Labilibaculum sp. DW002: one gene and its partner. The protein of the gene in region 1 interacts with the protein of each later gene in a pairwise test. Links are inferred from orthologs where the notes say so. Each region holds a gene or a part of one and is shown on either strand. Other genes may lie near its edges.

The links.
Region 2: the proteins of pepE (region 1) and pepT interact in binary tests that used the Escherichia coli proteins (3 or more experiments, as listed by UniProt). The link is inferred for Labilibaculum sp. DW002 from one-to-one orthologs.

Annotation. Positions count from the first base shown.
Region 1 is NZ_JAKJSC010000006.1:90,680-98,917, forward strand. The notes cover bases 2,187-5,177. They hold pepE (dipeptidase PepE), read right to left. Parts: upstream 4,042-5,177; coding sequence 3,331-4,041; downstream 2,187-3,330. Other genes in these bases: L3049_RS17850 (aspartate:alanine exchanger family transporter), read right to left, coding at 2,187-3,203; L3049_RS17860 (tetratricopeptide repeat-containing sensor histidine kinase), read right to left, coding at 4,087-5,177. In the rest of the region: rsgA (ribosome small subunit-dependent GTPase A), read right to left, coding at 1-641; L3049_RS17845 (exodeoxyribonuclease III), read left to right, coding at 795-1,562; more of L3049_RS17850, read right to left, coding at 1,617-2,186; more of L3049_RS17860, read right to left, coding at 5,178-6,093; L3049_RS17865 (outer membrane beta-barrel protein), read right to left, coding at 6,210-7,298; L3049_RS17870 (hypothetical protein), read right to left, coding at 7,359-8,238. UniProt on the Escherichia coli protein: Hydrolyzes dipeptides containing N-terminal aspartate residues. May play a role in allowing the cell to use peptide aspartate to spare carbon otherwise required for the synthesis of the aspartate family of amino acids.
Region 2 is NZ_JAKJSC010000001.1:1,774,740-1,780,458, reverse strand. What follows is about bases 2,751-5,676. They hold pepT (peptidase T), read left to right. Parts: upstream 2,751-3,563; coding sequence 3,564-4,790; downstream 4,791-5,676. Other genes in these bases: L3049_RS06765 (YhdH/YhfP family quinone oxidoreductase), read left to right, coding at 5,290-5,676; L3049_RS06770 (winged helix-turn-helix transcriptional regulator), read right to left, coding at 4,839-5,153; L3049_RS06780 (hypothetical protein), read left to right, coding at 2,751-3,406. Outside these bases: L3049_RS06790 (hypothetical protein), read right to left, coding at 1-1,050; proS (proline--tRNA ligase), read left to right, coding at 1,152-2,627; more of L3049_RS06780, read left to right, coding at 2,723-2,750; more of L3049_RS06765, read left to right, coding at 5,677-5,719. UniProt on the Escherichia coli protein: Cleaves the N-terminal amino acid of tripeptides.

The DNA of each region.
Region 1 (8,238 bases):
GTGTGTTTTCCTGAAGAATGAGATTCTGAAATTTCACCTGTTTTCAGTTCCAAACCTGGCTGTATGTGGTTGATTAGAGTTGATTTTCCAACGCCGGAATGACCAGAAAGCAAATTTATCTTGCCTTTTAATGCTTCTCTAATAATTTCTAAGTGTGTACCTTCTTTTGCGGATATTTCGTAACACTTGTAACCAATCGATTCGTAAATTCCTTTTAACTCAGCCAATCTTTCCATATCGTTTGGACGATAACGGTCAACTTTATTAAAAACCAAGTTTACCGGAATATTATAAGCTTCTGCAGCGGCCAGAAATCTATCGATAAATGTTGTTGTTGTAAGAGGGTAATTAACTGTTACAATCAGAAAAGCGTGATCGATATTAGCTGCAATAATTTGGCTACTTTTTGAAAGATTAGTTGATTTACGGATGATGTAGTTTTTGCGATCTTTAATCTTCACAATAACATTAGCATCCTTATCTTCGTTAAATTCAACAATATCGCCCACCGAAATAGGGTTAGTTGTTCGAATCCCTTCCATACGAAAACGTCCCTTTATTCTACAGTCATGAATTGTTCCATCACTTGTTTTAACGGTATACCAACTTCCTGTTGATTTTATGACTAATCCTTCTTTCAATGCGCTTATTTTTATTACAAAAGTAGTTGATTCCAAGCAATTTTAGACTATTTCCTTTCATTTTCTGATTTTTTAACAAATCTCCTTTCACATTCTGGCCAATCAGGTATTTTCTTTTTTATCTTTATTCACTCCAAATAAAAAACATACGCTATGCGAAAAATAATAAGTTACAATGTAAATGGAATTCGTGCCGCTTTAGGTAAAGATTTCATTGGCTGGATAAAGCAGGAAAACCCAGATATTCTTCTTATACAGGAAACTAAAGCACAACCTGAACAGATCGAAACTCATCTTTTTGAAGAATTAGGTTATCATTGCTACTGGTTTTCTGCAGAAAAAAAAGGATATAGTGGCGTTGGTATCTTGAGTAAGATAAAGCCTGATCATGTTGTTATTGGTATTGACAATCCAAAATATGATGTAGAAGGAAGAGCTATTCGTGCTGATTTTGGAGATGTTTCTGTTTTTAGTACTTACCACCCTTCGGGAACTACTGGAGGTCCTCGTCAAGATTATAAAATGGAATGGCTAGCCTATTTTCAAGAATACATTACTGAATTAAAAAAGGAAAGACCTAATTTGATTATTGGTGGCGATTATAACATATGCCATAAGCCTATAGATATCAGTAGGCCAGAAAAAAAGAAAAACGTATCGGGCTTTTTACCCGAAGAAAGAGAATGGGTAAGTCAGTTTATTGATAATGGTTTTATTGACAGCTTTAGAGAGTTTGATCAATCTCCAGATAAATATAGTTGGTGGAGTTACAGAGCTGGCTCCAGAGGGAAAAACCTCGGCTGGCGTATCGATTACCATATGGTTAGCGAACCATTGCGTGACAAGCTAAAAGGAGCTTCTATTCTTGCAGATATCGTACACTCAGATCATTGTCCGGTTGTAGTTGAAGTTGATTTTTAAATCCGTCAAATAATTATCAATCCCGAAGAGAATTCCTTTTCGGGATTTTTTAATTTATATCATACTGACAAGTTGTACGCATACAATTAGAAAAACCATAGCAATAGGATAAACTGTTGCATAAGCAATAGCCTGAGCATTAGAGTCAGTCATACCGTCAACGGCAGCTAAACCTGGTGTACTGGTCATACTACCGGTAAGAGCACCCAATAAGTTAAGAAGGTTCATTTTAAGCCAATAGTGGCCGATTAATGTGGTGATAATCATTGGGATTAATGTGATTCCTATGCCAACGCCGAACAAAACTAAACCAGATTCTTGGAATGTTTCAACTAAATGTGAACCTGCGCTTGTTCCAACTACCGAAAGGAACATTAGTAAGCCTAGTTGACGAAGCAATTGATTCGCTGTTCCAGACATGGTCCATAAAACCGGACCCGTTTTTCCGATTCTACTAAGCACTAAGGCAACCATTAAGACGCCACCTGTTAATCCAAGCGAGAAGGTAAAATCATCCGAAAATGAAATCTTCAGCTTACCAACTAAAACACCTAATACGATACCGGTTGCAATTGGGAAAAAGTCGGTGTCGGATAATTTTTTAACATCGTTACCAAAGAGATGACGAACGTTATTGATATTCCCGGTACCACAGGCCACAATAAGCTTATCTCCAAAACGAATAATTGATTTTGAACTAGGAGCAATATCAATACCCGCTCTTCTGATTCGTGTGATTCGAGCATTGTAATTTGATAATACATTTAGCTGGCCGATTGTCTTATTTACGACATCTTTATTGGTAACTAAAATACTTTCAACCACATAATCTACACTTAAAGGAATCTTTTCCTGAGTTTCCTCTCCAATAAGCAGTCTGGCTTTCTCAATAGCTTGTTCAGTTCCAATTAGCTTTACGATATCCCCTTTTTCAAGTCTTGTGGTAGGCAAAGGCACAATTGTTTTTCCTTCATGCATTATTCGAGTAATGTTGGCTTGTGTCATAGCACGAACTTTTAGTTCACGTATGGTCTTACCAACTATCTTTTCATTTTCAACAACAAAATTCTTATTGACTAATTCTGGATTCTGTTTTAAAATCTCTTCTTCTAATTTATCAGCCTCTTTTTTAATATTAACAGCAGTTAATTTTGGGTATAACCTTACAAAAAGAATTACACCAATTACACCAAATGGGTAAGCAATACCGTAACCGATAGAAGCCATTGGTGATTGAGTAGTTTCAATAGCTGCAGCTAAACCAGGCGTACTGGTTAGTGAACCAGTTAATAATCCAATAGCAATATTCATATCGACTTGAAATACGATAGCTAATAAAAGGGTCACCAAAGATGCACTTCCTACCAAGATCAGAGCTAGTAAAATTAACTCTCTACCATTTTTTTGAAAGGATTCGAAAAATCCTGGTCCGGCTTGAATACCTATGGTGAAAATAAATAGAGTTAAACCAATTTTTTGAATGTCAATAGGAATACTTACACCAAAGTGGCCAAATACAAGAGCGACAAAGATAACAGCAGAAACATCAAGAGAGATGCCTTTTATTTTAATGTTACCAATTATAAATCCGATTGCAACTATTAGAAATAGAACGAAATAACTTGATGATAATAAATCCATTTAAGAAATCTTTTAAATAATATGAAAACCAAGAGGCGATTCCCAACAAGAGCACAAAGGTAAAAATTCAAATGAAAAAAAGCGGTTGAATTTAATTCAACCGCTCTAAATTATTATTTACTGATTCTTATTTCATCAAGAAATTAAAATCATCAGAAGCTTTTAATTCATATGGCTCAATACCATTTTTAAATATACGGCACTCTCTATCACCTATTAAACTGATTTTGCCATCCTCAACCAAGAACATGGTTGCTTCTCTTAAACCAGCTACATACATATCAGGGTTTAATACTAAGAACTCATTGATTCTATCTTCGCGAGTTTCTCCACCGTGTCCTTCCGGGTTTTTATCCAAATAGTGAGGATTAATTTGGAATGGGATCAGATTTAAAGCCTCAAAACCAAGAGGATCAATAATTGGCATATCATTAGTCGTTTTAATTGTAGGGCAAGTTAAATTTGAACCAGCACTCCAGCCAATATAAGGTGTTTTACCATTGATTACTTTGTTACGAATGGCATCAGTTAGATTAAATTTATGAACCATGTGTAAAAGGTTCCATGTGCTTCCACCACCAACAACAATAGCTTCCGCTTCTTCAACAGCTTTTATAGGATCTTCAAAACGATGTATAGATACAATATCGTGACCAACCTCGTTGAATCTATGCTTTACTTTTGCCTCATAATCATCAAAAGATACGGTAACACCAGCATAAGGAATGAATAATGCCTTAATTGGTTTATCTCCTAAAAACTCTTTGATATTATTCTTTGGGTAATCTAAATATTCTTCACCAGGATTGGTTGAGTTACTAATTAATAATAGTCTCATTATTTTAAAATTTAGTTTAAGCTGATGTGTATTTCAGCTTTAAATTTAATTATTTACTAAGGAAAGTAAGCTCTCTTTTTCAACAAATTCTAGATATTTATCATTGCCCATTGGTCTGCGAGGAATTATAAACGAAAAAGTACTTCCCTTATCCACTTCACTTTCGACCATCATTTGACCATGGTTCTTCACTAGAAAATCTCGACATAAGGTAATTCCCAAGCCAGTACCTTTCTCATTTGCAGTACCATCTGTAGTTTTTCCTTCGTAGATATTCTCAATCTGTTCTGGCATCATTCCAATACCATTATCAATTACTGAAATCTTAACAAAATACTCGCCTATTTCCGATTTAATTTCGATACTTCCCTCTTTGTGCGTGAATTTTATTGCATTGGAAATCAAATTCCTAAGAACCGTATTGATCATGTTCCAATCGACATATACTTCTACAGAAGCATTAGAACTTGTAAATAATTTAATCGATTTAATTTTAGCCAACTCAGCTAATAAACCGATGTTTGAATTAATTATTGAACTTGCATCAACCATTTGCAAATTAGCTGATATGGTTGAAGTTTGATTCTTTGCCCAAAACAATAAATTCTCTAACAACTCAAATGAGTTATCTGCCGAATGAAAGAGAGACACCAAAAATTCTGTTTTATCCTCTTCGCTTAGGTTTAATTCTTTATCGGTTAGCATCATGCGTAAACCATTGCTAATATTTCCAATGGATCCTCGTAAATCGTGAGCAATTAATGAGAACATTTTATCTTTCGTTTTATTGGCAGTTCTCAACTTATCTTCACTGTCTTTGAGACGTTTCATTGCTCCTATGAGCTCTTCCTGATGCTGACTAACCAAACGATTTCTCAAATACAGTAATTCATTGTCTTTTAGGTTGTTTCGATATCTAAAAGTCAATAAGAAGATAACAACAAGTAAGACTAATAAAATTAGCAAACCAACTGTATATTGTCTATTGATCTCTAACTGTTGTGTTTGATTTTCGTCTCTCAACAATTGATTCTCTTGATTTTTCACATCTTCAATGTGTCTGGAATCCAAATCATCAATTTTATTAGATAACTGTTCTGATGCTATCGAATCCTGATAAGCCTGAAGATTTTGATGCGCCAAAACTGACTTTTTATAGTTCCCCAATTTGGTGTAGTAGAGTGATAAATACTTGTAATAACCTCGAAATAATCTTTTAGAATTTAAATGAGAGGCAATCAAGTATCCTTTATCAAGATGATGTTTAGCTTTTTCTAATTCGCCATGATCCAAATACAATTCACTCATATTCAACTCGAACAAGCCGATTTTATTATTTGGAACTTTCGATTTGTAATAATCAACAGCTTCACGATAAGTTCGAATCGCTTTTAAGGTATCTCCCATTTCGGTATACAAACTTCCAATATCATTCAGAGCGTCACCAACAATTACTCTATGAGCCATTTTTTTACCCAAAGCCAAAGCTTCTTGCAGGTAATCCAAAGCTTGATCATGCCTATCAATCGCCTTGTAGTAGAGTCCTAGCAAATTTAAACAGCTTGCTATCCCTACTTTATCATCAATATTTTCATAAATCTTTTTTGCTTCAAGCGTATAGGTATACGTCTTACTATATTTTCCTGATTGATAATAAACCGTGGCTAATTGACGGCTAATATCCGCCATGTCTTTTAGAAGTTTATGATCTTGAGCAAATCGATATGCTTTCAATAAATAATCCAGAGAGTTATCGTACTGGTTATCGATGTAGTAGGCAGTTCCTACATAATACATCGCTTTTATGATTTCGTTATCATATTCTAGGCTTTGAGCCAAAGCAAGTGCTTGCAATCCTTTAGCGATTCCTTCTCGAGGTTCTATTTCCCAATAAACCTTACTCATTTCAAGCAAAGTCTCCAATTTCTCTTGGCCGTACACATTTTCATAACGTTTATTCAAACTATCCAAACTTGTTTGAAAACCGGCGAAAGTAGGTAAGACAAGAAGAGCAGAAAAAAAACAAAATAAGAGTAGGGATTTCTTTTTCATGCCACTAATATACTATTTTATGACACATAATTCAACATTCGTCAAAACTGATCTGTATATAAATAAAAATGCCAGATCCTAGAAGAATCTGGCATAATATTATTTATTATTTGGTATTAGAATGTTATCAAGGTAATTCCTACTGTAAATGGATCCAATTCAGGGCCATCATTTTTTTCGAATAGTCCATTTAAACCATAAGTAGCAAAAAAGTTTAGAGAACGATAACCGACACGTACCTGCGCAGAATAACGAAGTGTATTTAAATTAAAATCGTCATGATCTTTGTCCTTGTGTTTGTTACCATTCGACTTGTATTTTATTTTGGTATGAGAACCTAAACGTAAACCTCCCACTACTCCTGCCGACATGTGGACTCTTCTGGTTTTATACTTAACTGGAATTTGAAATTCAAGAAGCAAAGGCACCGTAAGATATAAGCTTGTTAATTTGCTTTTCTTTACTGACCAATCTGAGTCAATTGCGTATGGTTGAATTAAATCAGAACCACCTTTTTCCAAACTTATGTTCTGATCGAATCGATAATTATTCCACTCTAAACCTAAACCAGTAACCAAACCAATGGTGTTTCGTTCTTTTTGCAAGCCTATATCATATTGCAAAAAATTCAAGTTTACGGCAAGAGACTTGGCCATATCCAAATCCATAAAGTCATTTTGTTCTGCAGGATACATACTATAATCTTCTTCAGCAAAACCATTTACACCCATCTCAAAACCAGCCCAATGTCCTCTAAAACCTTTTTCTTCATCAATAAAGAATTTATCTTGATCAGAATCCCATGGATGTACCTTTTGAATTCGAATTCGAGTACCATGCCAACCATCGATAATGTTAATTTGCTTGCCTCCAATTCTTATTTTAGTTGTATCACGGTCTTCTTCAAAACCAACCTTACCAATCTTTCCAATTTTAGCCTTAATCCCATTGTCACTTTCAACTACCTTCACGACATCTTTTTTCATGAATTTAACTTTGGTAGTATCCTCCCCGTAGCTTTTGGTTACTTTATAAATTGTCTCTGTTCTATTTTTGGTATCAGATTTCTTCTTTTTGCTCGACCAAGAATCTTCAATTAATACCTTCTTTTTAATGCTGTCCGTTTTTACAGTATCAACAACTACTTGAGCATTAATTCCGAAAACCAATAAAAAAGCTATACTTAGTAATAGTAATTTCTTCATAACATTATTTTTTTCTTATTTCTAAGGGTAAGACGAAGTACTTGAGGAATAGTTACAGGCTTATTTAATTGTTTTTGAAAAACCGATTCCTTCACTCTTAAAATTCAATCTTGTTTTCTCAGTTACAGAATCATAGGTCCTTTCTAGTTTCACATTTTTACCTGCAATCTCTCCTATTTTATCAACACCATATTTTGCAATTGCATACAAAACTGAACTTTTCTTTTTAGGAGCACTCGATTTCCAAGACATACCCAATTGAGCCAATCCATTGTTTTGATCAACTGTTTCGATAGAAACTTTCTCTATCACTTTTAATTTAGGCTCAAAATTAGCCTTGTTCGAAAGAGCTGCGACCTTTACATTTGAACTTAGCACTGGCAAAGCAACTTTTTCGACTATTTTTTCAAAGTCTTTTGCAGGAACCTTTTTAGGACCGCTTAATTCTTGCAATTCCTTAACTAAACTCTTTGCTTCTTTTATTTTTTCTGCTTGAAAACCAGAATCCTTTTCTGGGTCAATAGAAGTCACCTTTTCAACAACTAGCTTTTCTACTTTAGTAGGCTCAGGCTGAACTTGAGAAATTGATTTGATACCCGTGTTTACATCTTCGTATTGGTAAAAGATGCTCCACAAGGAAAAAAGTAATAAAACCGAAGCGGCTGCTCCAATTCTTGAGAAATACCACCAAAAAGCAATCTTTCTTTCGTCCTTTTTTAACCCTTCCTTGTTCTCGAATACGACTTTATCATCAGGAATTAAAATCGTTTTTTGATAAGTATTACTCTCATTTTTAAATGTTTCATTTTTTTCTAAAAACAGATCAAAAGCAATCTCATCATCAACCGATAAATCTCCCTCCAAACGAGCAATGCAAAAATCATCGAAACTATTTCTAAATGGAATCTCTTTAAGTGAATTAGGCTCTATTGACATACTT
Region 2 (5,719 bases), on another replicon or contig:
CGATCTTCTTGTTGCACTATTGCTTTGGCTTGCTTTAGTACTTCCATAAGAACTTCTAGTACTGTATCGAGCTGCAGCTTTACTTCTTCTAGCATCGTCGCTAATTGAAGCGCTTGATCTGCGAGTTGAAGTAGAAACACCAGCTTTGGTACTGTTAGCTATTGAGGTTCTTCTGTTCGATGTTGCTACACGACTACTTCCTGAAGCACTTGTTCCAGTTGGCTTATACGTAGACGCTCGACGGTTACCATAACGGTCAGTTGTTCTGGTATAGTTTCTATTTCGATAATAGTTGCTATGTCCATAGTGATTATTGTAGTGTCCATAGTAACTACCATAGTAGCCATGGTGTCCGTAATATCCATGACCATAATGACCATAGTGTCCGTATGAATAATGAGGATACCCCCATCCGAAAGATAGATCCCAATACCAACTGTCTCCAGCTCCCCAACCATAATTATAGGCAAATGAGTTTCCATATCGTATGGTGGAATAGTTATAGCTATTGTAGTTACGATTGAACCAAGTTGGTGTCCACCAAACATTATATCCATCTACATAAACATTCCAGTCAGGGTCTCCAGCTAACCACATTGCAGTATTGTAACCGCTGTTGTTATAACCAAATCCTTGAGGATACATTTGACGTAAGCGTTCTGCTTCTTCTCGATCTCTATCCGATCCGTCAAATCCACCAAGATAGTAACCAGAATCACCTTCATAAATTAATGTGTCAATATTTTCAATTGAATCATCATTTAATATTTCGGTGTATTTTTTTTGTAGTTCAGCAAAATTCCGATCATCTACATTATCAGAAACCGATGTTGGTTCGATTTTTGTTGTCGATTGGTTTGCTGTAGCAGGAGCCAAGGTATTGGCTTTTTTAACTGCAGGGCTTTTAGCTTCTACCTTTTGAACAATTAAGGGAGCTTGGTTAGGGTTGTAATAAATGTCATCTTCATAAACTGCTGATCCCATGTAAGAAGGGGAGCAACTAGTTGCAAAGAGAGCTGTAATTAATAGAATTTTGAAATAGGTTTTCATCGCATGTCCTCCAATAATGAATTATCTAAGATTATTTTTTACTTTTGTAAAGAATTTAATTCACCCTAAAAATAGCAAATACTATACCAAAACAATATAAAATGGCAAAAGTTTTAACCAGTAGAAGCGAAAATTATTCGCAATGGTATAACGACCTAGTAATTAAAGCTGATCTGGCAGAGAATTCTGCAGTTAGAGGTTGTATGGTAATTAAACCATATGGCTATGCTATCTGGGAAAAAATGCAAGCAGTACTTGATGGAAAGTTTAAAGAAACCGGACATCAAAATGCTTATTTTCCTCTTTTAATTCCTAAGTCTTTTCTAAGTAAGGAAGCTGATCATGTTGATGGTTTTGCAAAAGAATGTGCAGTTGTAACCCATTATCGTTTGAAAAATGATCCCGATGGTAAAGGTGTGGTTGTAGATCCTGAGGCACGTTTGGAAGAAGAATTAATCATTCGACCAACTTCTGAAACAATTATTTGGAATACTTACAAGAACTGGATTCAATCGTATCGCGATTTGCCAATTTTAGTTAATCAGTGGGCGAATGTCGTGCGTTGGGAGATGCGTACACGTTTATTCCTACGTACTGCAGAGTTCCTTTGGCAAGAAGGTCATACTGCTCATGCAACAGAGAAAGAAGCACTGGATGAAACAGAGCAAATGATTAATGTATATGGTGATTTTGCTGAGGATTGGATGGCTGTACCTGTATTGAAAGGTAGAAAGACAGAATCTGAGCGTTTTGCAGGAGCATTAGATACCTATTGTATTGAAGCTTTAATGCAGGATGGGAAAGCACTTCAGGCTGGAACCTCTCACTTTTTAGGTCAGAATTTTGCTAAGGCATTTGATGTGAAGTTTGCTAATAAAGAAGGTAAAGAAGATTTCGTTTGGGCAACATCTTGGGGTGTATCAACTCGTTTGATGGGAGCATTAGTTATGGCCCATTCAGATGATCATGGTTTAGTTTTGCCCCCAAAATTGGCTCCAATTCAAGTTGTAATTGTACCTATATATCGTAAGGAACCTGAATTAGCTAAACTAGCAGAGGTGATTGATCCTCTAGTTGCAAAACTTAAAGCTAAAGGTATTTCTGTTAAGTTTGATGATAGTGATAACCGTAAGCCAGGTTGGAAATTTGCTGAGTATGAATTGAAAGGTGTACCATTGCGTTTAGCTATGGGCGCACGTGACTTAGAGAATGGTACAGTTGAATTAGCACGTCGTGATACTTTGACCAAGGAGACGGTTGCTGTTGATGGTGTTGAAGATATGATTGAGAACCTTCTTGAAGAAATTCAGAATACTATTTTCCAAAAAGCACTTGATTTCAGAGCAGAGAAAACAACAAAGGTTGATTCGTACGAAGAATTCAAAGAATTGTTGGAAACGAAGACAGGGTTTTTCTTGGCACACTGGGATGGTACAACTGAAACAGAAGAAAAAATTCAGAGTGAAACAAAAGCAACAATTCGTTGTATTCCTTTTGATAATGAAGAGGAAGAAGGCGTTTGTATGGTTACAGGTAAGCCATCGAAACAACGTGTTGTATTTGCAAAATCATATTAATAACGATGGAAAAATAGATATAATATCAAACAGCCATCAGTTTTCTGATGGCTGTTTTTTTGTATATTTACTATTCATATTTAAACATACGTACAATGAACATACTAAACACCAAAGCGGCAATTCTCTCAACCATTATGGATAAAGCATCCTTAAAGCAAGTTGTTTATAAAAATACGCAAGTGGTATTTGAAGAATTACGAATTGTAGTTAAGAACCTAATTGAAGAATACAATTCAGAATTAGGTGAGGTTGATGAAAATATTCTTTTGGATTTTGAAGACAAAGGCGAATTTGAATACCAGATCAAAATTGCTTCGGATATATTAGTATTTAGTATGTACTCTAACGTTTTTCAGTTCGATCGCGACCATGCTGTTTGGCAAAAAGACTATGTGAAACACAATCCTAATAATGCTTATTCAGGTATTATTAATATCTATAATTTTCTATCCGATTCATTTAAGTTTAAACGTTCAGAGGATTTGGGATATTTGGTGGCACGTATTTTCATCAATCAGGAAAACCATTATATCGTCGAAGGAAAAAGACAATTAGGACTGCTTCAAGCAGATTTGTCAGTAACAAAAGCAGATTCTGATAATCTTCGAAACATAGTTGAGACAGCTATTAATTACTCTTTAAATTTTGATTTATTGGTTCCACCATATGATAATGTGAAAATTATGTCGGTAGCGCAAATGTTCGAAAAAATTCAGAATTCAAAAATTAAAACAGGTAAACGTTTGGGCTTCCAGTTTAAGTCTGACGATGTTTAGCTGAGCTGAGTCTAATTTAGAATGTTATTCGTAATCGAATCTATTCTGATTAATCGATCAATTTCGTAATATTGTAAACGCTTCAAATTTTGGAGCGTTTTTATTTAGATATTGATTTGCCTTGCATTTCTAAAATTTAATAGATTAAAACACACCAATGACTGCTGTAGTAGATAAATTTATAAAATACGTTCAGTTTGATACTGAATCTGATACACAAACAGGATTGACTCCAAGTACACCTGGACAAATGGTTCTTGCTAAAGAATTAGTTAAAGAACTTGAGGAGATGGGAATGAGCCAGGTTTCTTTAGACGAGAATGGCTATGTGATGGCAGTGTTGCCATCGAATATCGAAAAAGAAGTGCCAACTGTGGGTTTTGTAGCTCATATGGATACAAGTCCCGATTTTACGGGGAAAAATGTAAAACCTCAATTCGTTGAAAATTACGACGGAAATGATATTATACTTAATCAGGAAGAAAATATCGTAATGAAAGTTAGTGATTTTCCTGATTTGAAAATGTATAAAGGGCAAACGCTGATTACAACTGACGGAACCACTTTACTTGGTGCAGATGATAAGGCTGGGGTTGCTGAAATTATGACCGCTGTTGAGTATTTAATTCATCATCCTGAAATTAAGCATGGCCCTGTTCATATCGGTTTCACTCCTGATGAGGAAATAGGTCAAGGAGCAGATTATTTTAATGTTAAAAAATTTGGAGCTGATTTCGCGTACACTTTGGATGGAGGTGAAATTGGAGAATTGCAATTTGAGAACTTTAATGCAGCTTATGCGGAGGTTTCTTTTAAAGGACGTAATGTGCATCCGGGAATGGCGAAAGATAAACTGATAAATTCGATGCATATTATGCAAGAGTTTGCAGGGCAATTGCCAAAAGATGAAGTACCTGAGAAAACAGAAAATTACGAAGGCTTCTATCATCTTCTGGGTATGGAAGGATCTGTTGAAAATTCTAAACTTCAATATATCATTCGTGATTTTGATATGGAAGCTTACAATGGTCGTAAAAATAAATTTGAAGCTATTTGTTCTGATCTTTGTGCTAAATATGGCGAAGACAGTGTTTCAATTCAGATGAAAGATCAATACTTTAATATGCGCGAAAAGGTTGAACCTGTAAAGTATATTGTTGATATCGCAGAACAAGCGATGAAAGATGTTGGCGTTACACCTATGGTTGTGCCTATTCGTGGCGGCACTGATGGTAGCCGCTTATCATATATGGGTTTACCTTGCCCAAATATTTTTGCAGGAGGACACAATTTTCATGGACGATTTGAATATGTACCAGTAGATTCTATGCAGAAAGCTGTAGATGTGATTTTAAAAGTTGTTGATTTGATTTCTAAGCGTTAAGTTTTTACTATATATTATAAGGAAAGGCAGCCGATATGGTTGCCTTTTTTATTCCATCAATTTTTCAAACCTTCTACCACCTAAAAACATGGCTTTTAAAATTGGATGAATTTCTTTTCCCAAATCGGTAAGACTGTATTCTACTTTAGGTGGAACTTCCGGATAAACCTTTCGGCTGATGATCCCATCTTCTTCCAGTTCTTTTAGGTTTTTACTTAGCATTCGGTCGCTTATATCAGGCAGAAGCTTTAACAATTCGTTGTACCGCTTCGTACTTTGCATTAGGTGCAAAATAATGGTTGCTTTCCGCTTTCCTTTAACGAAATTGATGAATGTATCAATTGGACAATTGCCTTTTTTCAAATTACAAAAGTTTTTATGTGCTGATAATCAGTAAAACCGAACAAAATGTTAGTAAGCTTACAAAGTGTAAGTTCTTGATTAATAATATAAATGCTTGTAGCTTTGTTGCAAGATAAGAATTTAATTAGGATAAGAAATGGATAGCAAAAGAGAATTTAAAGCACTACGAATTTACGAACAAGAAGGCAAATTCATTAGACGAATTGAGAAGCGGAAAATTGAAGATCTTCCGGAAGGTGAGGTGATCGTGAATGTGAAGTACTCTTCTTTAAATTTTAAAGATGCACTTTCAGTTGCTGGAAACAAAGGCGTAACGAGAAAGTATCCACATACACCAGGAATCGATGCTTCTGGAATTGTAGAACATTCAACTAGTGAAAAGTTCAAGATTGGTGATGAGGTTATTGTGACCTCTTACGACTTAGGAATGAACACTGATGGTGGATTTGGCGAATACATTCGTGTTCCTGCAGATTGGGTGGTTCGTAAGCCTCAGAATTTAAGTCTGAAGCAGGCTATGATTTATGGTACGGCTGGTTTTACAGCTGGTTTATCGGTTGAACGTT